One region of the Siminovitchia sediminis genome, then DNA from elsewhere that is predicted to be linked to it. Evidence: predicted binding sites of a transcription regulator. Region 1 holds the regulator's gene; each other region holds the start of a gene.
The links. Region 1 encodes Rex, which represses fermentation and respiration genes when NADH is low (regulators of the CRP and FNR family bind a similar motif). Its sites were predicted from a motif close to TTGTGAAATATTTCACAA; they were not measured.
Positions count from the first base shown of each region.

Region 1 (7,848 bases):
CGATCCAAAGCGCGAAATCCCAGTTCAAAGCGCGAACCCCCGGTTCAAAGCGCGAACCCCCGGTTCAAAGCGCGAAATCCCGGTTTAAAGCGCGAAATCCGAGTTCAAAGCGCGAAATCGCGACCCAAAGCTCGAAATCCCGATTCAAAGCACGAACCCCCAGTTCAAAGCACGAAATCCCAGTTCAAAGCGCGAACCCCCGGTTCAAAGCGCGAAATCCCATTTCAAAGCGCAAAATCCCAGTTCAAAGCTCGAAATCCCGATCCAAAGCGCGAACCCCCGGTTCAAAGCGCGAACCCCCGGTCCAAAGCGTGAAATCGCGACCCAAAGCTCGAAATCCCGGTTCAAAGCGCGAAATTGCGATCCAAAGCGCGAAATCCCGGTTTAAAGCGTGAAATCGCGATCCAAAGCGCGAAATCCCAGTTCAAAGCGCGAACCCCCGGTTCAAAGCACGAACCCCCGGTTCAATGCACTAAATCCGTCTCAAAATAATTCATAGTGCCAAACCGCCAAATAAAGTTTAAATTGCAAACTCCGCCATCTATAGTCCCGTTTGCAGTTTATACAACAAAAAAAGACCCTGCATGATGCAGGGCCCTAAGCATCTGATTCCTCCAAAAGCTCCGTCCATTCTTCCATTAATTGATCGATTTCTGATTTTACTTTTTCTACTTCGGTATGAATCTCCAATGATTTTTCGTGGTCTTCGTAGATTTCCGGCTGGCAGAGCAGGTCTTCTTTTTCAGCTAAGGTCATTTCCAGCTGGGTGACTTGCTCTTCTAATTCGCTGATTCGGCGTTTCCGCTGCCGCTCCAGTTTTTTCCGTTCCTTTTCCTGTTGATAAGAAGGTTTATTCACAAAAGAAGTTGCCGTTTTGCGTGTTTTTGCTTCTTTTTTCTGCGCCAGTCTGGCCAATTCTGCCATTTCTTCCTTCTTTTCAACATAATAATCGTAGTCACCTAAATATTCCACTGTTGCTTCTGTGGACAGTTCCACCACTTTTGTTGCAATTCTGTTGATAAAGTAGCGGTCGTGGGAAACGAATAAAATGGTTCCCGGATAATCCACAAGGGCGTTTTCCAGCACTTCTTTGCTATCGAGGTCTAAATGGTTGGTCGGCTCGTCCAATATGAGCAGATTGGCATTTTGCAACATGAGTCTGGCCAGAGCGAGACGGGCCTTTTCGCCCCCGCTTAATGAAGAAACGGTCTTGAGGACGTCGTCGCCGCTGAACAGAAAATTGCCGAGAACCGTCCGAATGTCTTTTTCGTTTTTAAGCGGATAGTGGTCCCATAATTCCTGCAACACGGTTTTATTGGAAGATAAGTCGGCCTGTTCCTGGTCATAATAGCCAATTTGGACATTGGAGCCATAGCGGATGTCTCCGGATAACAGTGGCAGCTTCTTCGTAATCGTTTTTAGCAAAGTAGACTTCCCTACGCCGTTTGGACCGACCAATGCGATACTGTCACCGCGCGAAAGCTTCAAAAGGATACCCTTTGCCAATGGTTCTCCGTTATACCCGATCACCGCATTTTCGAGTGAAAGGACATCATTCCCGCTTTGCTTATCGATGGAAAAAGAAAAGGAAGCAGATTTTTCATCGCCAGCCGGGCGGTCCATGATGGTCATGCGCTCCAGTTGTTTCCGCCGGCTTTGGGCGCGCTTGGTCGTAGAGGCCCTTGCCAGATTCCGCTGGATGAAATCTTCTAATTTTGCGATTTCCCCCTGCTGTTTTTCATACAGCTTCCTCTCTCGTTCATACTTCTCAGCTTTCTGTTCAAGGTATTTACTATAATTTCCGTGATATACGGAGATCTCCTGTCTTGAAAGCTCATACACTTGTGTGACGATTTGATCCAAGAAATAGCGGTCATGGGAGACGAGGAGCAGAGCTCCGGGATAATTCTGCAGGTACTTTTCCAACCATGCCATCGTTTCAATATCCAGGTGGTTCGTCGGCTCGTCCAAAATGAGTAAATCGGGCTGCGTTAATAAAAGCTTCGCCAAAGCAAGGCGGGTTTTTTGGCCGCCGCTCAGCGTGGCAATGCATGTATCGTAATCCTCTTCAAAAAATCGGAATCCATGCAAGACGGACCGTATATCCGATTCATATTGGTAACCGCCCATTTCCTTGAACGTCTCCTGCAGGCGGTCATATTCCGATAGTAATCTGTCATAGGCCCCTTCCTGCTCATAGTTTGCAGGATCTGCCAACTGCAGTTCTATGTTCCGTAATTGCTGTTCCATTTCTCTGACGTTTTTAAAGACAGACAGCATTTCCTCCCAGATTGTCAAGTCGGATTCCAAACCGGTATGCTGTGACAGATAGCCGATGGAGGTATCTTTCGGCTTAACCATCTGCCCTGAATCATAAGACAATTCTCCGGAAATAATTTTAAGCAGCGTAGACTTTCCTGCGCCGTTTCTTCCTACAAGCGCTGTACGGTCTTTGTCGTGAAGCTCCAGTTTTATATTTGATAAAATCAGATCTGCCCCAAAATATTTCGTGATCTGCTGTACTTGTAACAGTAGCATGAATTCTACACCTCTAATCATAGTCAGTTTACCATTTTTTGAGTTTTTGACAATCTGTAAAATTCATCAAGAGGGATAGGACAGGATTTCCGAAATAGTGTATGATGGAAAAGAGGTGTTGAACGTGAGTAAGTTAACCCATTTTAATGAAGAAGGCAGGGCGCAAATGGTGGATGTAAGCGGAAAACCTGAGACGGTCCGCACTGCCATTGCCCAATCCAGTATTGAAGTCAATCAAACCATTTATGAACATATCAGTCGGCATAAAGTAAAGAAAGGGGATGTTCTTTCTGTTGCTCAGGTGGCGGGAATTATGGCTGCCAAGAAAACGTGGGACATCATTCCCATGTGCCATCCGATCCCTTTAAAAGGCATTAATATTTCTTTTGAATGGGAAGACGGCAAAGAAGGGCACAGGCAGCTGAAGATTACAGCATCGGTTAAAACCATTGGAAATACAGGCGTTGAAATGGAAGCCCTCACCGCCGTTTCTGCTGCAGCGCTGACCGTTTATGATATGTGCAAGGCGATTGATAAAGGGATGGTTATCGGTCCAACATATTTAGTCGAGAAGACAGGCGGAGTTTCAAGTAAGGATTTTAAACGATAATGGCATAGTAATCTTGGCATCTAGTCTTGGAGGCTCGATAAATGAACGAAGAAACAAAAATACCGCAGGCTACGGCAAAGCGGCTGCCGCTATATTACAGGTTTTTGAAAAATTTGCATGCTTCAGGAAAACAAAGAGTTTCATCCGCTGAATTAAGCGAAGCGGTGAAAGTGGATTCCGCTACAATCCGCAGAGATTTTTCCTATTTTGGAGCGCTTGGAAAAAAAGGATATGGGTATAATGTAAACTATCTGCTTACTTTTTTCCGAAAAACGCTTGACCAGGATGAACTGTCAAAAGTTGCTTTAATCGGTGTGGGAAATTTAGGAACGGCTTTCTTAAATTATAACTTTCTAAAAAATAATAACACAAAGATTGCCCTGGCATTTGATGTCGATCCTGCCAAGATCGGAAAAGAGATCAGCGGTGTCCCCGTATATGATATGAATGAGTTGGAAGAGCGATTGCAAAAAGAAGATGTGATGGTGGCGATTCTGACGGTGCCGTCAAGTGCTGCTCAGACGATTACGGACAGGATAGTCAAAACAGATATTAAGGGAATTTTGAACTTTACCCCTGCACGCTTGAATGTTCCGCCATCCATACGGGTTCATCATATCGACTTGGCAGTGGAGCTGCAGTCTCTCATCTATTTTTTAAAAAACTTTCCGCCTGATGACACGGAAAATTCACAGGAACATACGAATTTAAATGGCTAATCCGACAAGTTTCCGTTAAAATAAGACATATGAGGAGGTGGGCCCTATGGGAGTAGGTCCAGGAAGTTTACTGATTATCGCTTTTGTCGCTCTCTTGATTTTTGGTCCCAAAAAGTTGCCTGAATTAGGTAAAGCAGCAGGAAATACTTTGCGTGAATTTAAGAACGCAACCAAAGGGCTGGCGGAAGACGATGAGAAGGACAAGAAGAAAGACACCGACCAGTGATAGGATGAACGATATGAATGAGAAGAACATGACGGTTCTTGATCATATAGAAGAATTAAGAAAACGGCTGGTGATTATAGTCGTTTTCTTTGTGCTGGCGATGATTGTCAGCTTTTTTTTATCACAGCCACTGATTAAATGGATTCAGCATGCAAGTGCTGCACAGGATATTACCATGAACGCTTTCAAGGTAACCGATCCGTTTAAAGTGTTTATGCAAATGGCGTTCGTCCTGGCATTGATTATGACTTCGCCGGTGATTTTATATCAGCTGTGGGCCTTTATCAGTCCCGGATTACTGGAAAAAGAACGGAAAGTCACACTCAGTTATATTCCCGTATCGCTTGTGTTGTTTATTGCGGGGGTTCTTTTCTCCTATTATGTTTTGTTTCCGTTTGTGATCCGTTTTATGCTCGGTTTGTCGGGCAATATGGATATTCAAACGATGATTGGCATCAACGAGTATTTTCATTTTCTATTTCAGATCACAATTCCGTTTGGTGTTCTTTTCCAACTGCCGGTTGTCATCCTTTTCTTGACACGGCTTGGTCTCGTGACGCCGGACTTACTGAAACAGGTACGTAAATATGCATACTTTATTTTACTTGTCATCGCCGCTTTCATTACACCGCCGGATGTCATTTCTCATATGATGGTGACAGTACCGCTGTTGCTGCTGTATGAAATCAGTATTTGGATTTCGAAAATCGGCTATAAGAAAGTACAGGAAGCAGAGGCCGAATGGGAGAGACAAATGAATAGCGAGCAGTAGGGAAAACATCGAGAGTATGGTCAACCACCTTGGATGGCCATGCTTTTTTTTCTTGTTTACATTCTATACAGTTATTCGAATAAAAGAATTGTAACGCCCATCTGGCTTTACGGACGGGGCAAACCAGCGGCCGACATCCATGGGATGTGGCATCTGAACGTGACTTTGTCACGAGGCGCAGGCCGTATCGGTGGAAGCGTAAGATCAGGTCGCGGCCATAACCCGGAATTAAAGCTGCTGCGGCGCATAATGGAGCATTTCAAGCATGCTTTTAACGATTTGACATCAGATACCAGGGTGAAAAGCTGTTTGATGGAAATCGTCTTTTTATCGTGGGTTCCTGATGGCATAACGATGGGTCGTTTGTACGGCGTTGGACGGGCGCTTGCATTTTTCTTAAAAGAGGGGGCAAGGGGTTGATTTATCTAACGGTTGTCTTACTTGCGATCGTGATCGGTTATCCGGTCTCGGATTATTACTATATGAAAAAAGCAGATCTTCAGAATAAGCCAAAAATGTATTGGAACATCATTATTCCACAATGGGTGATTGTCTGGATTATTCTGTCTTACTGGGCTTGGACGGGCCGATCCGTGTCTGAATTATTTTTTGTCAAGGATCCTCTGCTCTCTTCCCAGGCAGGGCATTTAAAAGATATCGGCTTGGGGGCAGTAACAGCCGGTGTTCTTTTGGCTTTGGCTGTTATTTTTTCAAAAAAATTGAAAGAAAAAATTTCAATATATTTCAGCAGCCAGCTTGACGAAGTCCGGTTTATGCTGCCGACTACATTAAAGGAACGAGTGTTGTTTGTAGGGGTAGCTCTCACAGCGGGATTTTGTGAGGAAGTCATTTTTCGCGGAGTCATGCTGTATTATGTGGGGCAGCTTCCGTTTGACCTTTCAGTTATAGCGATCGTTATTGTTTTAAGCATGCTGTTTGGCATTGTTCACTTATATCAAGGATGGAGCGGCGTACTCAGTACAGCCTATTTAGGCGGATTATTGCTGGTGGTCTATCTGATTACCGGAAACCTCTGGATCAGTATCGCTTTACATTTTCTCATCGATGTGAAATTTGTCTTTTTTCCAAACAAAACCTCGCAAACAGGGCAAGAAGACGGATAAGCTTCTTGCCCTGTTTGACATTATTTGCGCTCTTGGTTTTTCAGCCGGAAATGAAGGGAAACAAGCCGGATGCCTGCTCCAAAGTCAAAGGTGGCCAAAAGAATCATTAAATAAACAAAGAACCCCCATTCGTCGTTCAAATTCACTTGCTGAACGGCAAAATAGGTAAATGTTACACCGAGAAGGATATACACGATGCCGGAAAACAACGGTGATCTCATCAAAATAACCCTCCCATCCACCGCTCCAAATGAATAAAGGTTTGTATGGTCTGCTCTAAATCTTCAGGAATAAACCGCTGTGCCACAACAACGAGTGTATTCATCATGACGTGAGCAATAATGGGTACAATAATTCTTTTCGTCAGAACATACAAAAAGGCAAACACAAACCCCATAGCCGTATATAAAATTAAATGGACCGGCTCCATGTGGGCAAACGCAAAAATGACAGAGCTAAGAACAGCTGCCATCCCAAACGGCATCCGGTTGTAAAGGGATCCGAAAATGACTTTTCGAAAAACAATCTCTTCCAGGATCGGACCAATAATTGAGCTGATCAGCACAATCATGGGAAAGAGCTCAATCAGCTCCAAAATTTCTTGTGTATTTTCCGAGCCCGGATCTACGCCGATGGCCTGTTCAATCCCAACCGCAATGATTTGCGCGAAAAAGGCCAGAAATATTCCTGCAACAGCCAATAAGAGGGAAGGACCGATGGACAGCGGCTCTGCTTTGTCAATCTTTGTCACTTTTCCGCTTTTGCGAACAAGGAACAAAACGATAGCCAGGCCCAAAAGAAAACTGAAAACAAGCCAGTATCCGGTAGCCTGAATTTCTGCTTCCTCAGGGGAGAGGTTCAAATAGTTTGTTCCAATGATATAAAATATCGGCATGCCGATAAAGCCGGATATTTGCATGGCAATATAAGTAAGTATGATATACACATATGTTTTGCTCATGTAATGAAAAATCCCTTCAAATGATATCTATCAAACCATAGGTTCCATTTTACTAATAAAACAGGCCTGTTTCAAACAGAGAGGCTTCTCCTTAGACACCGACCAGAAAAAGCACATATGGGATGGTCAGAAGACTAATGATCGTGGTGATAAAAGTCGTAAAGGATACTAAATCCGGCTCTGTATCGAACTGTATAGCCAATAAAGTGGTATTGGCAGCTGCCGGCATGGCTGCCTGTATGAATAAGACAGCTTTGATCAGATCATCCAGGGGCATAAAATGCAAAATGAGCAGGGCCAGCATCGGTGACAAAATCATTCGGATCCCCACTGTAGCAGAAACAAACCTGTAGGACACACGCCTTCTTTGCATGGCGGCAAGCTGCATGCCGAGGACGAGCATGACCGTTGGGATCGAGGCATCGGCTACAAGGCCAACCGCATCCATGACAGCATTTGGCAGATCAATGGAGAGAAGCTGCAACACTACCCCTAACAAGGCACCATAAATTACAGGCATTTTGACAACCTGCAGGAGGGAATCTTTTAACGTTGCCTGCTCCCTCCCGCCGATGGATGCGACAAGGATTCCAATTGAATTCATCAAAAAAGACTGAAAGACCATCATCACGACCGCGTAGTCAAAGGCGACAGCCCCCAGAGCGAACAGGACGACCGGTGCCCCGTAATTCCCGCTGTTCATAAAAGCTCCGCCGAGAATCATGGCAGACAGTTTCTGACGGTCCCCCCGCAGTGCCAAGTTTGTAAGCCACGTCACCACCATCAAAACCAATGATAATAGACAGCAAAACACAAAAATATAAACAAATTCCATCGCAAGGGGAGTCGTATAAAACGTTCGGAAGGCAAGAAACGGGGACATAATATAAAGCGCCAT
Region 1 covers NZ_JBHUEO010000104.1:4,156-12,003, forward strand. The annotation lists gene ACFSCZ_RS17815 (hypothetical protein) at 1-395, shown strand, start outside; gene ACFSCZ_RS17820 (ABC-F family ATP-binding cassette domain-containing protein) at 598-2,538, opposite strand; gene moaC (cyclic pyranopterin monophosphate synthase MoaC) at 2,663-3,148, shown strand; gene ACFSCZ_RS17830 (redox-sensing transcriptional repressor Rex) at 3,190-3,867, shown strand; gene ACFSCZ_RS17835 (twin-arginine translocase TatA/TatE family subunit) at 3,914-4,093, shown strand; gene tatC (twin-arginine translocase subunit TatC) at 4,107-4,865, shown strand; gene ACFSCZ_RS17845 (hypothetical protein) at 5,025-5,285, shown strand; gene ACFSCZ_RS17850 (CPBP family intramembrane glutamic endopeptidase) at 5,282-5,989, shown strand; gene ACFSCZ_RS17855 (YdiK family protein) at 6,010-6,210, opposite strand; gene ACFSCZ_RS17860 (CPBP family intramembrane glutamic endopeptidase) at 6,210-6,950, opposite strand; gene ACFSCZ_RS17865 (AEC family transporter) at 7,042-7,848, opposite strand, start outside.

Region 2 (7,848 bases), on a different contig from region 1:
CTGCTGAAAACAGCATGGCGAACCACGACGGTTTGGAGTATTCCGGTTTGTCATCGGGTTTCCCCAGCTTGATCGTTCCTACCGGGCTAAAAATAATGAACAGGCAAAAGGCAACGATCACGGTTACCAAAATTAAATAATACCAGCCGAAGCCCGAAGTTATCAGAGACTCAATATTCGAAGTAGCTTTTTCAAACTGATTGGGTGCAACAACACCAAACATAACAGCAATCAGCAGAATGATGGCAGAAATCCAAAAGACATTTGAAACTTTACCCAACAAGATCTATTCTCTCCTTCCTTGATTGGAGGGCCGTTTTCAACATACCTAACCATAACAATCTTCATGTTTTTATTCAAATCCCTTGATGAAACCATATATGAACTCTTCTTATTTAAAAAAGTACATGTATTTTGCCCCCGGGACAACGAAATAGTCATAAACATATACCCCAAATTGGCTTGACACAATCCAAAATAAAAAACAGCTGCCGGAAAAGTTCTTACACCTTTCCAGGGCAGCTGTTTTTAATCTGTCATTATTTTGGTTTTGATTAGATCCCCGGTTAAAATGTAGCGTTCCGGTGCATCTCCGATATAAGTAAATGGATAGCACGTTGTTACAGACAACGCAGCGCGCGGCTTTGGAACAATAACCGTACGGTCATCAGCATCCACAATGCGGACCTTCCGAATTTTATAAGTGAATTCATCCTTTGAAGTGGTGACGATCAAGATATCTCCTTTGCCGACTTCACCGAGCCTTCTGAATACAGTATCCCGGTGTCCGGATAGGACGGTATGGTCTTTTTCTCCGGGGAGAACACTGCCGGCGTAATGGCCCACCCCTTTTTCCAGCTCATCTTCATCCGTTCCATGATAGATGGGCAGTACCGCATCCAGCTTGGGAATGATCAACTGACCGATCATATCTCCTTCTACTGGGCGTTCTTCATAAACAACGGTTTTCTCGGGGACAGGCGGTGCCATTTTCTCTTTATCGGATCTTTCCTCCGTAGGGAGGGGTGCAGAAACCGTATGACCTGACACGAACTTCAAACCATTCGTTGCGGCGAGCCAGCTGCCGAGCCCCATTAAGACAACGGAAGCTGTCAGAAAAATATAGCGTTTCATCAGGCACCTTTTACTTTATGTTTACGGAATAAAAAAGCTCCGAGAATAATCAGTGCAAATCCTGCTGCTGCTTGTGGAAGATAGCCTGCGGCTGTATCCGGCAGCTTCCCCCCATTGACAGTTTTGACAACCGGTTTTGCACCGTTTTCAGCTTCAGGATTTGCTGCAGCAGACTTCACGGCCTTTTCAGCTTTTTGACCGGCATGATGGATGAAATCAGACCCAAACATTTCTTTGGTGATCAGCAAATCAGCAAGAAATTGACCGTCTTTTGAATAAATTTTTATAAGTAAATCGGCTTCGTCCACAGTATCCATTTGAAGTAAGGCAGAAATTGAAACAGGTGTTTCAACGCCATTCTTTACTAAATAATAATCCACCTTCACTTCAAAAAGTTCCAATAGCTCTTCCCATATATCAAGAAGTTCCACCATTTGTGCTGGTGTGAGATCCGAGGAGCTGTCAAATTCAGGGAAAGCAGACAGCCGGGCTTCAAGGTCAAGCAATTTCGTCAAAAATGCTTCCGAATCAGCATTCTCCATCACTTTCATCAGGTGATCGGCCAGTCTTTGTCCTTCTTCCTCTGTTACCCCGAATTCGCTAAGCAGAGCCAGAGCAATCTCTTCATCCATACTGACCGTATCATCAGATGTTAAATAGTAAACTTCCACATCCAGGTCATCGATAAAAATAAAATCATCCAGAGACAAGCCATTTTCTGCAAAAAGCTGTTCAAGCTCTTCCTGTGTCAGGCCATATTCGTCCAGCAAGGCCTTCAAGTTTTGTTCGTTGATGGTGTCACCCAAATAATTGATCATTTCCTGAACAGAATCAAAATCCTCCAGCGTATAACCGTGGTAACCCTCAAAATATGTAATGAACTCTTCTTCATTCATTCCAATATCCAGTAAAAAACGTTGAAACTCTGAATCTTGCGGATTTACTGCTGCAAAAGTGGATAAGGGCAGCATCCAAATAACAAGGATCGCTGCAGGAACAGCAGACAACAAACGTTTCACATACGATTCCCCCTGAAAATTTATAAAATACCTTCCAATTATATTCGATCAGAAGCTTCCTGAATAGGAGGTTTTACACAAATATTAATTTATTAAATGAAATATATATAAAAGAGATATATAACAGTTATTGACAATATTAATCTGTTATAATACAATATAGTAAACAATCAAAAGGAGGCCATCCACCATGATGCCAATTGAATTTTACCGGAATATTCCCCGTAAACAATGCTGCGAATGCGGAGAGGAAATGCACGAAATGCATGAGTGCTATTTCAACGAGTGTGAACGCTGTTTAAGCAAAACAGAGGAGTAACAAACCATTGAAAAAACTGAACGAAATCCCTCCATAATCTGCCTGTTTCGCAATGAAGCAAAGGCAGATTATTTTTATTGGAAAAGAGCGCTGTTGATCCCAATGGCAAACGTGATATATAACAGAATGTCGAACAGTTTGACAGCTGCTTGCTTAGAGGGGACAGTCATTATGAGATTCGGGCAGCAAATGCCTGGCCGCGGCTTTTATTTTGTAAAGGTTCAGACGTGGATAGTAAATCCTGAAAGTACAAGTACGCATCCGGACAGTAGTACTTAAAAGCTAGGCGTGGAAATCCTCCTAAATAAAGCGTCAAACTGAAAACACGGTAGTGTTTTTGTTTCTAAGCGTATTCCTCCTGAACATCTGCCCTTTCTTTATACTCGGTGGTATTTTTCTTCAGAATCTTCCCGAACAACTGCCCTTTCTCCATACTCGGTGGAATTTGTAATCGAAACCCTGCCGAACGAACGGATTTATCGCATGATAGGGAAGAACTTGGGGGACTTTCTTTCTCGTGTGCCCATGTTGGAGGAGTCAATCAGAATTCGCGCTGCGGTCAATGCCAAGCAGCTCCGCTGTAGCTGTACTTCGATGGAGAGTACAGCACATCTGCCCGAAACAAAAAGCCGAATACTTTTAACGATATTATGGACTTGACTTGGATACAGTCCATCCTGTACTTGAATAAAGGTCCAGACTAGGATCGTAATTCTTTTAATCTGCCCATTTATGCTCAAACATGGACAGTAAATGTTGGCATGGACTTTAAATTTTGTAATTGAACAGTAAAGCTCCCACCCGGGCATGTTACCCTAAAGGACTTAAAGACAATTTTCAAAGCCACAAAAACAACATAAGGTGAGGAGTATGTTTCAGCGGAAAGCCGCGTCGTCAAACCTACACACCATAAGTAAAAATATAACCACGGCTTAAAATCGAAATCTGGCAGAGAGCAGCACAGCTTCTACTTTTCTGTAAATTATAAAAAGTGCTTGTCATGAACGACATTCTATGTAAATATTAGTGTCAAAACACCTGTAACCTTATGCAAGCGATGAATACCATGTGATTTTGATCACAAAGTTAACAAGCAATATTGAAACAACGTTTCGCAGGAATTATCCGTTTAACTTGTGATATAAATCACGACAGGAAAATCTATACAAAGGAATGAGAAAGATGAATACATTGAAACTCCGGCTGCAGCTGGAGCAATTTTTCCTTGAAGACATTGGCGACCGTGATGTCAGCAGCCAGATTTTTGGGAGCAGCCAGCAGGGTGAAGTCCATTTTATTGCCAAAGAAAGCGGCGTATTTTGCGGGGCAGATATGATACAAATGGGCTATCTGGTTCTCGATCCTGCACTCACTTGCGATCTTTTCGTCCGTGACGGTGAAAAAGTGGAAGCCGGTAAATTGCTGGCCACCGTACGGGGAGCAGTGGCCAGTCTTCTGAAAGGTGAGCGGGTTATTTTGAATCTCGTCCAACGGATGAGCGGGATTGCGACAAAGACGCGGGAAGCAGTGGAAGTGCTCGGCAGCACAAATACAAAAATTTGTGATACACGCAAAACGACGCCAGGTTTGCGGATGCTTGAAAAATATGCTGTTCGATGTGGCGGCGGCAGTAATCATCGATACGGATTGTATGACGGTGTTATGCTGAAGGACAACCACATTGCGTTCGCAGGATCCATAGCTGGCGCTGTGGCAGCTGTCCGTGAAAAAGTGGGGCACATGGTCAAGGTGGAAGTGGAAACCGAAACGAAAGAACAAGTACTGGAAGCCGTTGCTGCCAAAGCAGATGTCATTATGTTTGACAATCGGACACCGGAGGAAATCAGGGAATGGATTCGTTTTGTGCCGGAAGGGATTGTGACGGAGGCTTCCGGTGGGATCACTATGAAAAACCTGGCCACATACAGGGATACCGGGGTGGATTACATTTCTCTCGGATTTTTGACTCACTCTGTTTCCGCCCTTGATATTAGTGCAAAGGTAAACGTGGACGCAGCCGTTTTGGTCTAAAACATATAAAAATTTTCAATTTAAAAACGCCGGCGGGCGTTTTTTTCATTAAACTTGATGAGCATCAAGGTAAGGAAAAGCCTTCCTCCCTTATGATAAAAACAAAGAGATCAGATGGAGGCGGGGGTATGAAACGTATACTTTTGCTCTATGCAAGCATGACCGGAAACACGGAGGAGATGGCAAACATCGCGGGAAAATATCTGGAGGAGCAGGGGATTCCGGTAACAAGAAAGTGCTTTGATGCCGATAATATTCAGGCCGAAGAGCTGACAGAGTATGATGGTATCATGTTTGGGACCTACACGTATGATGATGGAGACCTTCCATGGGAAGTAGAGGATTTTTACGAAGACCTGCTTAAGATAGACTTGACTGGAAAAAGGGTTGCTGTGTTCGGCTCGGGTGACAGCTTTTATCCGGAATTTGGGAAGGCAGTGGATACGATGGCTGCGCGTTTTCAGGAAGTGGGAGCTGTTCTGGTCGATGATTGTGTCATTGCGGACCTTGGTCCTGATGCAGAAGATGCGAAAAGGTGTGAAGAGTTGGTGAGAGTTTTTGTGAAAAAGTGAACAAAGGTGATCGTGCCGTATCGTAGGCAAAGTTCAATGAAATCCTGGGAGAATTGCTTTTTTAAAAAGTGTGCTCCGTTTGCCGGAAAGTGTAAAACATGCGGGGGAGTTAAGCCAGGGCAGTGTTGGACTACACATATGTCGCCGATGATTTTTTATCGGCAGCCAATTGTCTTCAGGAATAAATTGTACATCAGTAATCCCCAATTTTGTTATAAAGGGAACCATTTGGTTTTCGCGGCACACAATACCGAACAACCAGCCATACCTCTCTTGTATCACATCCCGGTACCCCGCATAATTGAACCGCTTTGGGTCATGATAGAACTTGATCAATTCAGCTTTTGGAGGGACAAAAATGGTAAAAGACTCAGAAACACACCGGGAACCCAGACATGGCAAAGAGAAGCGTCCGGAGGAGCAGCAACAAAAGAAAGGCAAATCGAACGCACGCGGAACCAGAAGTTAAAAATTTTTTTGGACGTGTCCCTCTTATCGGCAGAATGGCTGCTGATGAAGAGGGCACCTATCCTTATCCTGCGTTACGGGTAAACCATGGCTGTATATGGTCTTTGTGATCCAACGCGACCAATGACCGTTGAACGAAAAAAAATGGTGTCCAAGGGAGATTCAGCGCGTCCGAACAATGATTAAACTTAGAGAATGGCCACAAAGGATTCAAATCAACCAAAAAATGCTCAAACTGAAAAATGGGTCTTCAAGGTTGACCAAGTCGCCCCATGAACGAAAAAAGATCAGAGATGGTCGTCAAGGAGCCATCAAGTCGCCCGAACAATGACTAAAGTTCAGAAAATGGTCTCCAAGGAAGACTCAGCGCGCCCGATATCAATCAAAGTGAAGCAATTGGGTCTTCATGCCCGACTAGTCGCCCTCATGCTGTTGCAATCCGAGTTCTCATCGATACCTTTCTTCCCGCAGGGGTCGCCGCATTTTCCTAGAGTAATGTATCCGATTGTTCGTCTTTGTTTTAACCATCAATATAGGTTTCACGGCTACCCCCAATATTCTGGCGGTTATTGAGATCTCAAACAGACCGACGGCTCCCCTGAGAGGAGGACTGCTCCGGTTTCCGATCACATGCTCGGAACACAACAGCTCATATTCCAATGACTGCTCCCCACATAAACAGTCAGCGCCCCTTTTTGCCAGGGGCGTTTGCTGTTCACCGGTTAAGCCATCACCAGCTGCCGGCGGTCCACTCGAAAGGCTTCAATCCATTCGGATGGGATGTCTTTTTCAAGAATAAAATCACGGATCATTTGCCCTGTGGCCGGAGCAAGAAGAATGCCGTTGCGGTAATGGCCGCAAGCCACCAGTATATGTTTATCCTCAGGGTGTCTTCCAATAAAAGGCCGCCCATCAAAGGTTCCCGGCCGTAAACCGGCGATCACACGATCAATTGTTAATTGCGCCGCAGCCGGCATCATTGTTTTTGCCTTTTCAATTAAAAACTGGATGCCTTCAAGGCTGACAGTATCACTCCAGTCATTCTCCACCATGGTGGCACCGATCACCAGTGTTCCGTTGTTTCTTGGCACGATATAGCAGCTGTCGTGAAACAGTGTATGCTTTAACAACGGCTTGTCTGCCCGAACAATTAAGCTTTCCCCTTTTACCGGCGAGAGCCTTTCTGAGAGTACCAAATGTTTAAATAGGCTGTTGCTGAGAACCCCTGTCGCCACCACAACATACTTGGCTTCTACATCGCCTTGAGCTGTATGAATGATATAATTCCCGGCTTGTTTTTCAATGCTGTATACAGGGTGATTTTCAAAAATGGATGCACCCAGAGCTTGAGCACTTTTTGCAAAACTTTCGCATGTGCGATTCGGCAGGACACTGACATCATCCGGGATATACGCTGCACCCAATGCGTCCGGTGAAACTTCTTTTTCCATGTAAATAACATCTTCAGATTCCAGCCATTGTACGGTGGGCTGTACAAGCAGAGGTTCCAGGTTTTTTTGATCCTCCTCTGTGTAAGCCAGCTTTAAAATCCCGCCTTTTTTGTATCCGATATCCACACCGCTCTGCTCATAGAGCTCATCTTTTAATGCGGCATAAGCCCGCTGGCTGGTTCGGGCAAACGGGAAAAAGACAGAGAAGTCCCCAATGCTTTCCGAATGGGCGCCAAGCATCCCGGCAGCAGCACTTGTTGTTTTTTCACCTATCCGCCCTCCATCAAATACGGCTGTATCAATCTTCTCTTTTGCTAAATAATAGGCAATGGCACTTCCAATAATCCCGCCGCCAATGACTGCTGCTTCATACTGCTTGTTCACACATCATCACCTCACTGAAGGTTTATACAAAAAAATAACCACTCTCCCAAGCAGGAAAGTGGTTTGGTTAAACAATTCCATGAAAAAATAACTCTGCCACATCCCTACGCAGGTGCAAGCCTGTTCAGGTTATGAGGGTTTCAAAGTATACTACTTTTCTCTCAGCCCTTATCAAGGGTTCCCCTAGTGAAAATATGAATATGCAGTTGTATACTTACCCTACCATAGAAGAAAAAATTTGAAAAGGGATACTCAAAGAGATCCTGCGGCGCATATATTATCTCGGTGAGACGCTGTACAGAAATTATTTGCGTCTTCAATTGCTATTCTGTGTCCACCACCCCAGGAATGGGCTGTCCTTCGACAAAGTCAGGCGGCTCTATCTCGAGCAGTCCATATAAAGTTGGTGCAATATCCAAAGTGGAAATCTGAGTGTCGATGGTTCCTTTTCGAATGCCATTGCCTGCTGC
Region 2 covers NZ_JBHUEO010000013.1:90,053-97,900, forward strand. The annotation lists gene ACFSCZ_RS06845 (glycine betaine uptake BCCT transporter) at 1-280, opposite strand, end outside; gene ACFSCZ_RS06850 (class D sortase) at 529-1,134, opposite strand; gene ACFSCZ_RS06855 (processed acidic surface protein) at 1,134-2,153, opposite strand; gene yhfH (protein YhfH) at 2,344-2,472, shown strand; gene nadC (carboxylating nicotinate-nucleotide diphosphorylase) at 3,655-4,503, shown strand; gene ACFSCZ_RS06870 (flavodoxin) at 4,632-5,075, shown strand; gene thiO (glycine oxidase ThiO) at 6,266-7,378, opposite strand; TPP riboswitch at 7,463-7,573, opposite strand; gene ACFSCZ_RS06880 (alkaline phosphatase family protein) at 7,702-7,848, opposite strand, start outside.
Region 2: nadC (carboxylating nicotinate-nucleotide diphosphorylase) is a predicted target of Rex. The motif match lies at 3,607-3,624, and genes of this name have one in related genera.

Region 3 (7,848 bases), on a different contig from region 1:
ACCCTATTAATTTTTAACCGTCTTTTTCTCTTCGGCCTTTGCTTCAGGCTTTGCTTCCTTTTGATTCTTGCGAGCAAAGTCAGCAATTAGTTTGTAATACGCATTTGCCATCATCCAGACACTCTCTTTTTCATCTTCAAAAAAATCAATATTGTATCCGTCCAGGCTATTATTTAACCCTTTTAAGTACTCTTTTAAAACAATGGATCCACCGCCGATAAAATAAGCAATTTCGGTTTGTGAGTTTCTTTGCCACACGTTTCGAAGATGGCGGTATTGTTTTTTGGCAAGATCTAAAAGAATCCGGTCTACAATATCATGGACGCTGGTCCGGCTTCCTTTCACCATAATATGATTTCTATCATTCTTTTTTGTGATAATTTCCACAACATCACTCCGGCTATCAAGCTCAACCCCATACTTTGAACGAATCTCTTCCCGGATGGCATCCAGAGATTCAGAAACACCAAGGTTGAACCCCTGCGCACGGTCATCGTCTACTTTTCTGTTTTTAATGACTGCGATATCCGTAGATAAGCCTCCGATATCCTGGATAATAATACGTTTATCAATCAAATCTTTGTTAATTATTTTTAAGTCATTATCCATTACAAGATTAATAAAAGCAGCAAACCCCTCTGGATATACCTTTACTTCTTCAAACTTGAGGTTTACTTTTATACCCTGGTATTTGGGGGTTACCAAAAATTCCACTTGATGCACGGAACCCAGAAGTTTGGAACGGTATCCTACATCTTTCCCTTCCTTTACCTCCCTTAAAGGAAGTCCAGTTCCCAGTGTATAGTTTGCTTCTACTACTTTGTTGCTATGTTTGAACAAATTTTTATTTTCATCATGGACTGCATCCAATGCCAAGGCTGTAAACAGCATGACAAGTGTTTGGTCTTCTTCAGATTTGCTGCTTCCCGGATCCAGCTCGGTTGCATTTCCGCTTCTGGTAGCTAAATGCCCTACCCGATAAATTGCATTGTTTTCGTATAGCGCAGGGGAGTGCACACGAATATGTATTCCATCTAATGGATCTTGATTATTTAATTCCTCCAATCCAATGACCGGACGATCCTCCACATCTCTTGCAATGATATTTGGAATTTGGATTTCATGGTCTAATTCACCAAAAATCCCTTTTAGAGAATCATTTCCCACATCAATTGCAGCTAATCTAGTTTTTTCCATACTTTTTTCATCCTTTCATTGATAAAGTGATAGGCTGGAAATTTCTATAAGCATGTATAAAGATTACCTGAATTTCTTTTTTCGGTCAACGGCGGTTTTATTATCCGTTGATTTGTTTTCAATTTTGTATACATGTGTACATGTATACGTAACATGTACACATGTTGTCATATTAAATTGTTTACTGATTTGTATACATGTGCACATTTTTGTAAACAATTATGCAATATTTGTTTACAAGTTTACTTTATTGTATACACATTGTTTTCTTTTAAAAAAAAGCAGCCTCACAGCTGCCCCTCCTTCTTCTTTTTACAATTCCCGATGAAAATCGATAAAAATTGATGCATATGATAATCGAACTTTCTTAACTCTTCTGGATGAAATTGAGTACCCATGATTGTACCATCGATACTTTCAAAGGCCTCAATCACCCCATCCGCTGCATGGGCCGTACATTTTAGCCCCTTTCCTAATTCGTCAATCGCCTGATGATGAAAACTGTTTACCTCAATTTCCGGCTGATGGTATATGCTATAAAGTATGCTATCTTTCTCAATATAAATCTTATGGCTAAGTTTTTTCTCCCGGTTCCCTTTATCAAAATGATTCTCTGCATCAGTAAGCTCCGATTTTATATCCGAAAGTAAAGTTCCGCCCAGCGCCACATTAATTAAATGAGAACCTCGACAAATTCCCAGCATGGGGAGCCGCTCCTCATACGCTCTTTTAATGACCATCATATCTGATTGATCCAATTTTGGTGTTAACAATCCCAGTTCGGGATGCAGATCCCCGTCATAGTACTTTGGATGGATGTCATTCCCTCCAGTTAACAGAAGTCCGTCTATCATCTCTACCCACCTGTCAACCATTTCCTCGCTGCCCAGAGTCAATACAATGGGAATGCCCCCTGCTTTTTTTATGGCTTCCAAATAACTGTAATATAAAGTATAACTAATATTTTCTTTGACAAATTCCAAATTGGAAGTTACTCCGATTATGGGTTTATTAATCCGCAAACTACTCACTCCCCTGCTACAGAGCATTCATACCCTTTTTTTATGTCTCCAAACAGGATAAGCTTTGAATACACAGTATTTTCATAAAGTACACCCAATGAAAATGGTATAATGGTTCTAAACATATATGAAACATACATTTTTAGAAAATGGTGAACGAATAATGATTCAACATGATACAGAGCCGATAGAGAAACTTCTTATGCAAGGACAGCCTGAAAAGGAAATGACAAAAGACAGTTTCCTCTTTCAAGAAGGAGAGCATGCTGACAGCCTCTTCTATATCCTTTCAGGAAAGGTGCGAATCGGGAAAATTACCCCGGATGGACGGGAAATTACCTTTCGGATCTGCGGAAAAAATGATGTGATCAGCGAGGTACAGCTGTTTTGCGCCCAATCTGCCTATAGAGTACAAGCCAAAGTCATTGAAAACGGACATTATATAAAAATTGCCAAGCGGGAATTAGAAGAAAAGCTGTTGACAAACCCGGGACTTACAATTGGAATTTTACAAATGATGGGCGAACAGCAGCAAAAGACTCAATCAAAATTCAGAGATCTCATTTTACACGGGAAAAAAGGAGCATTGTATTCCACATTGATCCGTATGACCAATAGTTACGGTAACGAGAGAGAGGATGGAGTTCTGATCGATCTGCACGTGACGAATCAAGAGCTCGCCAATTTTTGCGGCATGAGCCGCGAAGTTGTGAATCGCCTGCTCAATACCTTAAAACATGAGGGAATCATTAAAATGGAAAACGGTAAAATGGTCATCTGTGACCTTCAGTATCTCAAAAATGAAATTCATTGTGAAAACTGTCCAATTGAAATATGCAGAATAGATTAGATCCGCGGTCCCGTACCGTGGTTTTTTTTGTCTAAAAAATGAAGTACTTATGAAGGTCTTGTGAACTTGCCGGGGATTGTGACTTTTATCACAGATGCGATGAAACAGCAAGATTACGATAAAGACAGAAATCATATGGGAGGTAGACTATACAGTGGCTAAGCATCCGCAAGAGACAGGACCTTTGTCCAAAACCAGGAATGATTCAGAGCCGAAGTTAAAAGGAACGCTCGTCAGTGTAATGGGAGTAGGTGTTGTCATGATCGCAATGTGGGCAGCTGCCTATATTATGTACGCAGCCAGATAATAAAAAAAGCAGGTGACAAAATATGCATTTTCATAAGTACGAGAAAATTTGGTTAGCCTTTGGGATTTTATCGCTTGTTGTATTTTTAAGCATTGTCGGCGTGACCGCTTTTGCCCATGGTCATGAACCTTCGGGAGGTTTGGATACGATTGATCCCGAAAAAGTGAATGAAACTGCCCCATTTGATAATCCGGGCGTAAGACAGATTGATGAAGACACATATGAAGTGGTCGCTGTTGCAAAGGCGTTCGGCTATGACCCCCAGGAGATCCGAGTTCCAGCGGGCAAGGAAATTATTTTTACAATAACGAGCACAGATGTTGTTCATAGTTTTACCATTGACGATACAAAGGTAAATATGATGGCCGTTCCAGGAAGGATTACCCAAAAAAGTTATACTTTCAAAAACCCCGGTACTTATTTAATTCTTTGTAATGAATATTGCGGAACAGGCCACCATTATATGTCAACGGAAATTGAGGTGTATGAACCATGATAGCAAAGAGTGACAGACAACTAGCACTTTGGAATATCGGGATATCGTATATTGCATTTATTATTGGTACATTTTGTGGACTTCTTCAAGTATTTATTAGAAACGATAAATTGCAGCTGCCCAAATTCCTGGATTATTATCAGATTTTAACGGCACATGGCGTGTTGCTTGCACTTGTGTTTACGACGTTTTTTATATTTGCCTTCCTGATTGCCGGAATGAGTAAAACACTCGGCTCTTTCGGTCCCAGGGTCCGTTTCTTTTTATGGCTGGGACTGTGGGTAACGGCCATTGGAACCACCCTGGCTACTGCCATGATTATCTCCGGAGAAGCATCTGTACTTTATACGTTTTATGCTCCGTTAAAAGCAAGCGGCTGGTTTTATGTAGGTTTGGCATTATTGATCGTCGGAACATGGTTCACCAGCTTTGCCTTACTCGGACATTATCTTGTTTGGAAGAAACAAAACAAAGGGAAATTCAGTCCGTTGTTTGCTTATATGACAGTAGCCACCCTGTTGTTATGGATCATCGCCTGCTTGGGTGTTGTAACCACTGTTTTGTTTCAGTATATTCCCTGGTCATTTGGCTGGACAGAGACGATTAACGTGGAATTGAGCCGTTCCTTATTCTGGTACTTTGGACACCCGCTCGTCTATTTCTGGCTGCTGCCTGCCTATATGGCTTGGTATGTCGTCATGCCGAAAATCATTGGCACAGATGTGTTCAGTGATTCGTTAGCCAGATTTTCTTTCGTACTGTTTATCCTATTTTCGTTCCCGGTCGGATTCCATCACCAATTGACAGAACCCGGTATCGATAGCTTTTGGAAATTTCTGCAGGTTGTTTTAACATTTATGGTCGTAGTACCTACATTGATGACTGCCTTTTCCATGTTTGCCACTTTCGAAACTTCCGGCAGAAAAAAGGGGGCAACCGGACTGTTCGGCTGGTTTAAAAAGCTTCCCTGGAAAGACGTCCGCTTTACTTCTCTGTTCATTGCCATGTTGTTCTTTATTCCTGGCGGTGCAGGCGGGATCGTCAATGCAAGCTTTCAATTGAACGAACTAGTTCACAATACGCTATGGGTCGTAGGACATTTCCATATTACAGTGGGAACGCCTGTGGCCATGACCTTTATGGGTGTAACATTCTGGCTTGTTCCGTACTTGACAGGCAGAACTTTTCCAAAATATTTACAAAAATTGGCCCATATCCAAATCTTTTCTTGGGCTGTCGGTATGCTCCTGATGTCCACTGCCCAGCATTTGCTTGGATTGCTCGGGGCACCAAGAAGAACAGCTTACTCAGGATACAACGGTCACGAATCAGCACTTGAATGGTTTCAGGGCATTCTTTCGAACCATGTAACAATGGCCATTGGGGGTACGATTTTATTCTTCTCAGCGATGCTGCTGGTATACATCGTCGCTAACCTGATGTTTGTAACCCCTAAAGCTGCAACAGAAGAAGAAGCAGTAGAGTTTCCGATCGCGAAAAGCGACACATCTCATACAGCGAAATTACTGGAAAATTGGGGATTATGGGTAGGCATTGCATTGGCACTCATCCTTATGGCCTATGCCATGCCGCTGACTGAAATGATCCAGCATTCTCCGCCAGGTTCCAGAGGTTTTATTACATGGTAAGGAGTTGATCGAATGTTCATGGTGATATTCTCCATCATGATTGTCACTTTAATTATTTTGGCCATTTCTGTAGAATTACAAAAATAATGTAAGATTCGTCCAAAGCCTGGAGGCTGCTCACAATCACATCTCCCTTATACTTAATAACTGAAAAAAGACAGACAGGCATTAAAAATGTTGCCTGTCTGTCTTTTTAGTTTAACCCCGGGCAAACCCGGGACACCTCCAAATTATAGGAGGATTTTATCAAATACGTACAGATAGTCATTACACACCGAGATTTGGCGGCTAAGGGAGTCGTCTAAATATGATCAATTCCAAGCCTTTTTGAGAACTCTTCCGCAGCACTGTAACCCTCTTTCTGAAGATACCAATTGTTTGCAGCCGCTTCGATCAAGCCAGCCACATCACGCCCGGGCTGAAGCTGGATTTCTATATGCGGAATCTTCACACCCATATAATCGGTAAATTGTGGCTCATGCTCCAATTCATTATTCAGGGAGTTTTCTTCCCATTTGGTCAACTCAATATCCAGCACAATCCGTGTTTGATCCTGAAACGCCTCTCTTCCGTATAGACGCACCACGTTTACAAGCCCGATGCTCCGCAGAGCAAGCAGTTCCCTGGTCGTATTGTCATGGGTGCCCAAAATAGTTTGAGGACCGAGCTTTTTAATGGTAACCACATCATCGGCAACAAGGCGGTGTCCCCTTCTGATTAATGTATGGGCGGTTTCGCTTTTTCCGATGCCCGATTTCCCTCTAAGTAAAACGCCAATACCCGAAACATTTACGCAAACACCGTGAATGGCCATTTCCGGTGCAAGTGCCTTTAACAAATAAGCATCCATTTTCCGGATGAATTCAGATGTAGGGTCATCATCTGTCCGAAGCAAAGGGATCTTTTCATTAATGCAGCATTCCATCAAGTATTTGGGACACTCCTGGTGCGCTGTAATAATAAAACAAGGCGGGTGATAGTTCACGATATTGCCGATTCTTAACTTTTGTTCCTGGTCACTTAATCTTTTTAAAAAAGTAAGCTCCTTAACACCAAGTACCTGAACAAGCTCAGTTGGGAAAAAGTCAAAATAGCCCACAAACTCCAGACCCGGGCGATGGGCACGGTTTGTGGTAATTTTACGGTCCAAGTGATCTTTTCCAGCCAAAACTTCCAATGAAAATCTATCGATTAAGTCCTGAACTGTTATCGTTTTCAATTCAATGCACTCTCCATATCTAAATACCTTATCATGTTGGATTATACTTAAAAAAAACCGGTACGTCACCCTCATATTTCCCTTTTTGAAACATCCCCATGCTTTTGTCGAAAAATCTATACATAATTGTAAATAAACTTTTGAAAAGCGTTGAGTTGGCATGGGTTTTTAAGGTGAATGGGATGAACAGAGCCATATGTTATTTTGAAGCCACCATTTACCCTCTTAGCCCGGGCCGATGTGTAGTGAGTCATGGCAAGGGGATTTACCATCAAGATGTTTACGTTATAAACAAATCATTGGAAGTCCCTGTAATTGTGGAATATAATGTTGTAAAACAAGGATAAAGGAAGTTCGATAAAATGGAATCGCTAAATATGTTCGAATATTCCCGGGCAGCTGTATTGATCGCCTTGGGAAATACAAAAGAAGGTACTTGGGATACAAAAATCGAAAATTTTCCGAATACAATCCGCTGGAATGCCGGTCATATGTATATTACGGCCGAAGACTATTTGAGCAAAGCAGATAAAGACTATGAGATCATTCATCCGGAATGGTACGATTTCTTTATTGATGGGACAAGTCCGTTTAAATGGGAAGAAGAGCCCCCTTCTGTGGTTGAAATCATGGACGCCTTAAAAAAACAGGGCAAACGCATCATGGAGTTTTTTCAAGGCAAAGTAAAGAATCGGGCTTCAGAGACGGTTGATATCCGTTATTTAAAGCTGGATACTGTTGATGCGGCACTCCAGTTTGTAACTTGGCATGACGGTATCCATCTGGGTATCGTGAAATCCATGCAGAATGTATTGAAATAAACATCATCTGAATTTTATTCCGGCATAGAGGAACTTCAATGGAGGCAGTCAATCTTTGCGGATAAGCGTAATTGACTACCATCGGAAAGAACTGCCTCCAAAAAGGTTGTGAGAATAAAAAGCTCACAACCTTTTTTGTTTACTTTAACAAAGTATCCACCGCTTCTAACAAAACCGGCCAAGCCTCCATATCCGGCAAAATCAACTTGAAATGCTCGGCTGTCGGAATTGTTTTAAGGGTGACTGAATCCCCTGACTGGGCGGCAGCCCTTTCAAAATGCTCACTT
Region 3 covers NZ_JBHUEO010000001.1:57,047-64,894, reverse strand. The annotation lists gene ACFSCZ_RS00325 (Alp7A family actin-like protein) at 7-1,197, opposite strand; gene ACFSCZ_RS00320 (gamma-glutamyl-gamma-aminobutyrate hydrolase family protein) at 1,485-2,219, opposite strand; gene ACFSCZ_RS00315 (Crp/Fnr family transcriptional regulator) at 2,383-3,069, shown strand; gene ACFSCZ_RS00310 (cytochrome C oxidase subunit II) at 3,224-3,376, shown strand; gene ACFSCZ_RS00305 (cytochrome c oxidase subunit II) at 3,399-3,872, shown strand; gene ACFSCZ_RS00300 (b(o/a)3-type cytochrome-c oxidase subunit 1) at 3,869-5,521, shown strand; gene hprK (HPr(Ser) kinase/phosphatase) at 5,823-6,740, opposite strand; gene ACFSCZ_RS00290 (DinB family protein) at 7,103-7,561, shown strand; gene ACFSCZ_RS00285 (alpha/beta hydrolase family protein) at 7,701-7,848, opposite strand, start outside.
Region 3: ACFSCZ_RS00310 (cytochrome C oxidase subunit II) is a predicted target of Rex. The motif match lies at 3,146-3,163, and genes of this name have one in related genera.

Region 4 (7,848 bases), on a different contig from region 1:
CGGCATCAAGATGGCATCAAAAGTAAAAGGAGAACTTCGGAAAGCCCTCTTACACAAATTCGCGGAACATCCGTTGCAGGCATCGCTTCAAGGACAATCCGGTGAAAAAGTAAGTGTCCTGATGGATACAGTAGATGAAATTGATAGTTTTTTCAGCAATTATCTTCCGCAGGTTATACAATCCAGCATGATTCCATTGATGCTTTTGGCCGTTATTTTTGTGGAACATGCAGCAACCGGCGTCATTATTTTACTGTCCGCACCATTTATTCCTATCTTTATGGTGATTATTGGCTTCCAGACAAAAGAAAAATCAGAGGAACAGCTGGATAAGATGGCGGCGTTTTCGGGGAAGTTTCTTGATACACTCCAAGGATTAACAACGCTCAGACTGTTCGGCCGTTCAAGGGATCAGAAGGAAAAAATTCAAAATAGCAGTCTTGAATTTCGCGATGCTACAATGGCTGTACTAAAAACCGCCTTCATGAATTCATTGGCATTGGAATTTATTTCAATGCTCAGCATCGGCTTAATTGCCCTGGAAGTTGCCATTCGAATGATTATTTTTCAGGATCTTTCGTTTTTTACTGGATTTCTGATGCTGATATTGGCTCCGGAACTTTTTACTAAACTAAAAGATCTTGGAAGCGCGTTTCATACCGGCCGTGAAAGTATGGGAGCAGCAAAAAAGCTTGAACGGGAAATGTCAGAGACCGCTCCACCAGTTACTTACGGTGAAGAACCTTTGAAAAAAGGCGGACCGCCAGAGTTACAACTTGTTTCCGCCAGCTTTAGTTACGGTAGAGAAGCTTTTACCATGAAGAATATCACTGCAACCATCCATCCCAAGGAGCAAGTTGCTATTGTCGGGAAAACAGGTTCAGGAAAATCTACGCTTTTACATCTGATAGCCGGACTTGTCCCGCTTTCAGATGGTGAAATAAAAATTAATGGACAACCACGCTCAAATTTCAGGGAGAAAGATTGGTTTGATCAGTTGAGCTATATATCACAGCATCCCTATATATTTTCAGGGACCATTGCCGAAAACATTGCCATTGGCGGGCGAAGAGATGCAACAAGAAGAGAAATTGAATCAGCCGGCAAAAGAGCAGGGATATCCGAGTTAGTAAACTCGCTTGAAAAGGGGTATGATACACTGATTGGCGAAGGTGGGCGAGGACTATCTGGAGGAGAGAAACAACGGGTGGCGATTGCAAGAGCATTTTTAAAACGCCCGTCTGTTATTCTTTTTGATGAACCGACGACAGGATTAGATTTGCAAACCGAACGCATTCTGCAATCCTCGATCAGGGAATTGGCAGAAAACTCTACCATTATAACGGTTGCCCATCGGCTGCACACGATAAAAAATGCGGACAAGATCCTGTTTCTTGACAATGGGCAACTCCTGGCATCGGGTACTCATCAAGAATTGCTTCAATCCGTAGAAGCTTATCGGAACATGGTTTCTGTTCAGCGAGGAGGGGTGGGATCATGAAGGAATGGGGGATGATCCTTAAAGCATTATTTGTTGAAAAGAGAGACATCGTCCTTTCGATTCTATTTGGTTTTATTGCAGGGATGACTGCAGTGGTATTGTTTTCTGCCAGCGGGTATCTGATTTCAAAGTCAGCACTTACACCTCCCTTGTATACGTTGATGGTTTTAGTGGCTACGGTTAAATTGCTGGGGTTCATTTCTGCATTAAGCCGGTACGGGGAAAGATATTTTTCCCATCGCGGGACATTCACGATGCTAAGTCATTTAAGAATGATGTTTTATGAGAAATTAGAACCATTGGCCCCGTCAATTTTTGGGAAATATAGGAGCGGAGATTTGCTGGCAAGGATTGTTGGGGATGTTGAAACATTACAAAACTTTTTTTTGCGTGTTTTTTATCCTCCGGTAGTCTTACTGCTGGTATTTACTGGCACAATTTTTTTTACTGCATTCTATTCGTTGGAAATTGCTTTGATAGTTCTCATTGGTCTTCTGGTGACGACCTTGATTGTACCATCATACTTTGCATATAGGCTAAGTAAAGTAGACCGGCAGGTGAGGGAGGTCCGCGGAGAGTTATCAACGGAGGTAACAGAATTTTTATACGGTTTTCGGGACTTGAAAATGTACCAGCAAGTCAAGAAGCAAGAGGAAAAGCTGCTTAAAGCTTCGGATGTATATGTAAAAGAGCAGGAACGGGAGAATGTGCATCGTTTATTCAGTGAAGCGTCAAATACATTTGTCTCCCTGCTGGTCACCGTGTTTGTATTAGGGTCAGGAGCATATTTAATAACTATTGGAAAGCTGGACGGTATATTTTTGGCTATGCTTGTCATGATATCGCTGACCGTTTTTGAAAGTACAGCACCTATGGCAGTCTTTCCGAGTTATTTTCAAGAAAGCCATCAAGCATCTGCACGACTTGTTTCAGTTGTGGAAAACCAGCCTTTCCACGAACCTTTGAAAAAGAAGGAGTTGCAAACCGATAAAGCTCCAGTAGTAGAAGTGAAAAAAGCAACATTTTATTTTCCGGGAGAGGAACGTCCGGCCTTGAAAAATGTTTCATTTAAGCTTGAACCTGGTTCCAAAACTGCAATTGTTGGTCCTAGTGGTTCAGGTAAGTCTACATTGCTTCAGCTGATATTAAACCTGTATTCATTGGAAGAAGGGGAAGTGCTGCTGAATTATATGCCGATCCGTTCTTTTACCGAAGAAAGTATTTGGGAACAAACCAATGTGATACTCCAAGCCAGCCACTTTTTTCATGGCACGATTCGCAGCAACTTACACATTGCAAAGAATGATGCGAAGGATGATGACTTAGAAATCGTTCTGAAAAAAGTTCAGCTTGAGCACTTTTCATTGGATGATCCAGTTTTTGAAAAAGGTGATAATTTGTCAGGCGGGGAAAAGCAGCGTCTTGCTATCGCAAGGGTACTACTTAAAAATGCACCCCTATGGCTGTTGGATGAGCCAACCTCCTCACTGGATGCATTAACAGAAGCAACCATGTATGATCTATTATTTACCGAAGCAAAGGATGATACAGTCGTCCTGGTCAGTCATCGCTTGTCAGGCCTGGAGAATATGAATCAAATTATTGTGATGGATCAAGGGGAAGTTATTGAATCAGGCACATTTGATGAGTTAATGAATCAAAAGGGATATTTTTATAATATGAAGAAGATTGAGCAAAGTGTATTTCAATAAAGAACCGGCAAGCAAACTCGTCGCTTGCCGGTTTGTTGTAAGAGAGCAAATTCATTCTCCAACGTCGATCCAGCCGGGTCTGCTTTCATCCGTTCACCTAACTTTTATCCTCATCTGTAAAAGGGTCATCCTTTTTGGCCGCCCAAAATGTGGCAGCAATTGCAGCAATCATCACGAGAAAGGGTGCAGCAAAAATAAAAAAGTCATTCAACATGTGACTCACTCCTTCTTATTTCCTGCGACATAATCTCTGTCAAAAAGGAACAACTTTAATAACAGATAAATGGAAGGTACTAATAAAAGCAGTCCAAGAATGAATACAACGATCAGAGAAATAGCCATTGCCTCATTTGTAAAGCCTTCGTAAATCGTTAAATGCGGATAGAGCAAGTATGGATAATGCGATATTCCATATGCATAAAAAGCAAATGCGAATTGCCCAATCAATAGCCATACGGCAGTGCCGTACTTGTTCTGATTCCATAGCAACCATACGGTTGCGATCCATAAGACAGCGGATATGGCGAACATCCACCATAGATCAAGGATACGCTCAAAATGCTCTGGATTGTGAAAGCTGAGTTCATATATAATTCCGCCGGCAGCAATAATTAATGGAAGGCTCCAGGCCAGGGCATACTTACGCATTAAATCTGTTGCGGCCGTATCACCCGCTTTGTCCGCATACCATGTAAGAAAAACGGCCGAAATATACAAAACTGCAGCCAGTGCCAAGACGACAATTGACCAAGATAACGGGCTTGTAAACAAGGCCCAATAATCCATAACAGGCTTGCCATCAATGATGGATACGAACCCACCTTCTGAAATGGCCAAAACAACGGATAACGCAGCCGGTACAAGAAGACCGGCAATGCCATACATAAAGGCATACCCTTTATGTCCTCTTGCTCCATACGTTTCAAACGCGTAATAGGACCCCCGAATGGTCATTAGGATCAGCGCGAAACTGCCGGGAACAAGGAGGATGGTTCCAAAATAAAATGCTGATTTCGGGAAAAACCCTACAATCCCGACAAAAAAGAATACGAAGAATACGTTGGTCACTTCCCACACCGGAGATAAATAACGCTGAATGATTTTGGATAAAATATGTTGTTTTCCGGTGATAATCCCGTAAGCGTTGAAAAAACCGGCTCCAAAATCAATAGCCCCCAGCAATACGTAACCAAAGAGAAAGGTCCACAGCACCGAAATACCTATAATTTCCAAACTCATTTCACTTCACCAGCCTGTTTTTCTTTATAGCGTTCGATCTCTGACTCTATTGGATTTTTATGAAACATCCGGCGAAGTACAACAGCAGTTCCAATGACTAAAATAAGATATAACAGCGCAAAGAGGATAAACATGACCCCGACATAATCACTTGTCGTAGCAGCTTGGTCCACGGTCATAATTCCGCGAAGAATCCATGGCTGCCGTCCAACTTCCGTCATCCACCATCCCGCTTCGATTGCCAGGAAGGAAAGGGGGCCTCCCAAAACAATGATCCAGCGGAACCAATTCGCACTTACAAAAGACCATCCCCGCTTGGTTCCGATCCAGTAAGTTAAGGATAAAACCAGCATAAACACACCAATGGTCACCATGATATCAAAGAAATAATGGACCATAAGCGGCGGGATTTCTTCTTCTGGAAATTGGTCCAAACCAATGACTTCGGACGTTGGATTTCCGTGGGCCAGTATACTCAATGCAAACGGTATTTCAATTGCATACTTGACATTTTCGTTTTCATCCAACACTCCATACAAAACCAGAGGTGCTCCTTCTTCTGTTTTAAAATGCCATTCTGCAGCAGCTAATTTTTCCGGTTGATATACAGCCAAATATTTACCCGAGAAATCTCCAATTAAGGCAGCAGCAACAGAAAATATCAGACCGGCTTTCATGGTCATATGCAAAGCTTTCTTATGATACACATGATTGGATCCTTTAATTAATCGATAGGCTCCAATGGCTGCCAGCATAAACGCCACAGTCATGTACGCGGTGGCTAGAACATGTGAAACCTTTGTCGGCATTGCTAATGTGAACATGGCCAGAAACGGATTTGCATCTGTCAATTGGCCATTTATCAAGTTGAAACCTTGAGGTGTATTCATAAATGAGTTGACGATTGTAATAAATAAGGCGGAAGCTCCTGCACCTAACGCAACAGGAATAAGGAGCAAGAAATGTTTCCGCTGGTCGTCAAATCGGTCCCAAGTATAATAATAAATACCTAAAAATATGGCTTCAAAGAAGAATGCAAAAACTTCCATAAATAGAGGCAAAGCAATAATATTACCGGCAAGCTCCATAAAGTTTGGCCAAAGAAGGGAAAGCTGCAATCCAATGATCGTTCCGGTTACGACTCCGACAGCTACAGTAACGAGATATCCGCGAGTCCAGCGTCTGGCCATCAGGATATAGTGATCGTCATTCTTCTTTATTCCGAGCCAATGTGCAATCATAATAAATAGCGGAAATCCTACACCAATCGTCGCATAAATAGCATGTACTGAGAGGGTCAGCAGTGTTAACATTCTGCTGGCAAATACCGGATCTTCAAATAGCAGGTTCATTTTCTACCTCCTCCATCTATTGATGCCTATTGTTGAATTTTCTAAAGTTTTTTTAAATAAAGAGGGTTTTTTGCGAATACTGTTATATATCAATTATAACTGTTGAATCCATCAAAGAGCTTGTACAGAAATGATAATTTAATAAACGTAATGCGAACAAATCGTGAACAATCACACAATCTTTAATCATTTGGCTATTGTTCATACGCGGTATGGGGTAAATCAATGGTTTAGATCTATCTTGCCGTCATGTTAGATTTGTCTGGACAGTCAGGGACTTGGAATAAATAATGAAAAGGGAGAGGAGGGTTACTTTTTTGATACTGTAAGTGAGACTCAGTCGGTATTCTATTTTTGTCCTATAATGAGTTCATTCAACCACTTTGGGAACAATGAATTTTGAATGGTTATACATGACTCCCGTCATAACAGGAATGGCTATATATGGATTATATCGAAAATAAATAAAGTACTATCATTATTTCTTTATGGATTGTTATACCACAATTGCGTACTTTTAAGCTTATTGAGATCGGCACTGATGCTGGAGACCAAGCCGGCATTTATGGATGAATGGCAAAATAAATTTCAGATTCAACCAAGATTAGATAGTAATCTTTTAAAGAGGCTGATGGGGAGCACAAAAAGTGTGAACAACTTTTAGAAGGGACTCGTGCTTATAAACAAATTGTTTTTCTAGTTTACATAATATAAATTATAGGAAGTTAGAGTAATAATATCTCAAAACAGAAGTATACTTGTAATAGTGAGATGAACAAAAAATCAGGCACAGGCTTGCCGACCTGTGCCTGATTATTGATGATTCAAATATTGTCTCGGTGTCCCGTAATATTGGATGGTTTTATGTCTTTTGTTTAAATTTATTTCAATATATATCGGTGCATCCAGGAGCCAAGGCACATGTAAATATAAACTCTTGTCAGCTTCTATCAATGTCGAAATGATATGAGGCAGTTCAGTCTGGATTTCCAGGTTGCTCTGCGGAACTTCTTCTGTATCGCTATCATGTATGTGTACTGTACCTGATAAAATATATTCACCCAGCCTAGGTCTCCATTCAGCAGTCAACATTTTCTTCGTATAGGCCTCTTCGGGACTCACCGTATATTTATAGCCGATCGTTAAGTGTGCATGTTGGTCCGAAGTTGACATAATAAATGTATACTTTCTTCCATCTACTGGTTTGTATGCAGTGGCTGGAGGCAAAATAGCGACCGAGCATGGATCGGACTGGAGTTTTTTCATGAGAGCATCTCCCCTTTCGGTTCTGCTCTCCTATAATATGATAACAGCCCACAAGTTGTGATGCCGATCCGTTACTCATCTGCCATTAAGGCAACCATCAAAGCCTTTTGGGCATGCAGTCGGTTCTCAGCTTCATCAAATACAAGTGACTGCGGTCCATCAATGACATCCGCACTGACTTCTTCTCCACGGTGTGCGGGCAGACAATGAAGGAAAACAGCATCCTCATGAGCTTCCTTCATTAATTCACTATTGACCTGAAAGTCAGCAAATGCTTTTAACCTTGTTTCTTGCTCTTCTTCCCAGCCCATACTTGTCCAGACATCAGTATAAACTGCATCGGCTTCTTTCACCGCCGTCTTTGGATCATTGGTAATTACGATTGCTGCTCCTGTTTCCTTTGCAAAACGTTTTGCCAATTCAACAATTTCCTGTTTTGGCTCATACCCTTTTGGCGTTGCAACAGAACAGCTGACGCCTAATTTTGCACATCCGATCATTAAAGAATGTGTCATATTGTTGCCGTCGCCCACATATGCCAGCTTTTTCCCTTCAAGATTTCCTTTTACTTCATACAAAGTCATTAAATCTGCGAGAACCTGGCAAGGATGATATTCATCAGTCAAACCATTAATCACAGGAACACTTGAATGGTTTGCAAGCTGAACAACTGAATCATGGCTGTATGCTCTGATCATAATCCCGTCCACAAAGCGGGAAAGAACTTTTGCTGTGTCTTCAACCGTTTCTCCTCGTCCCATTTGAAGGTCGTTCTTTC
Region 4 covers NZ_JBHUEO010000017.1:52,402-60,249, forward strand. The annotation lists gene cydD (thiol reductant ABC exporter subunit CydD) at 1-1,501, shown strand, start outside; gene cydC (thiol reductant ABC exporter subunit CydC) at 1,498-3,213, shown strand; gene cydS (cytochrome bd oxidase small subunit CydS family protein) at 3,311-3,427, opposite strand; gene ACFSCZ_RS07635 (cytochrome d ubiquinol oxidase subunit II) at 3,433-4,452, opposite strand; gene ACFSCZ_RS07640 (cytochrome ubiquinol oxidase subunit I) at 4,449-5,804, opposite strand; gene ACFSCZ_RS07645 (staygreen family protein) at 6,618-7,070, opposite strand; gene argF (ornithine carbamoyltransferase) at 7,142-7,848, opposite strand, start outside.
Region 4: ACFSCZ_RS07640 (cytochrome ubiquinol oxidase subunit I) is a predicted target of Rex. The motif match lies at 5,966-5,983, and genes of this name have one in related genera.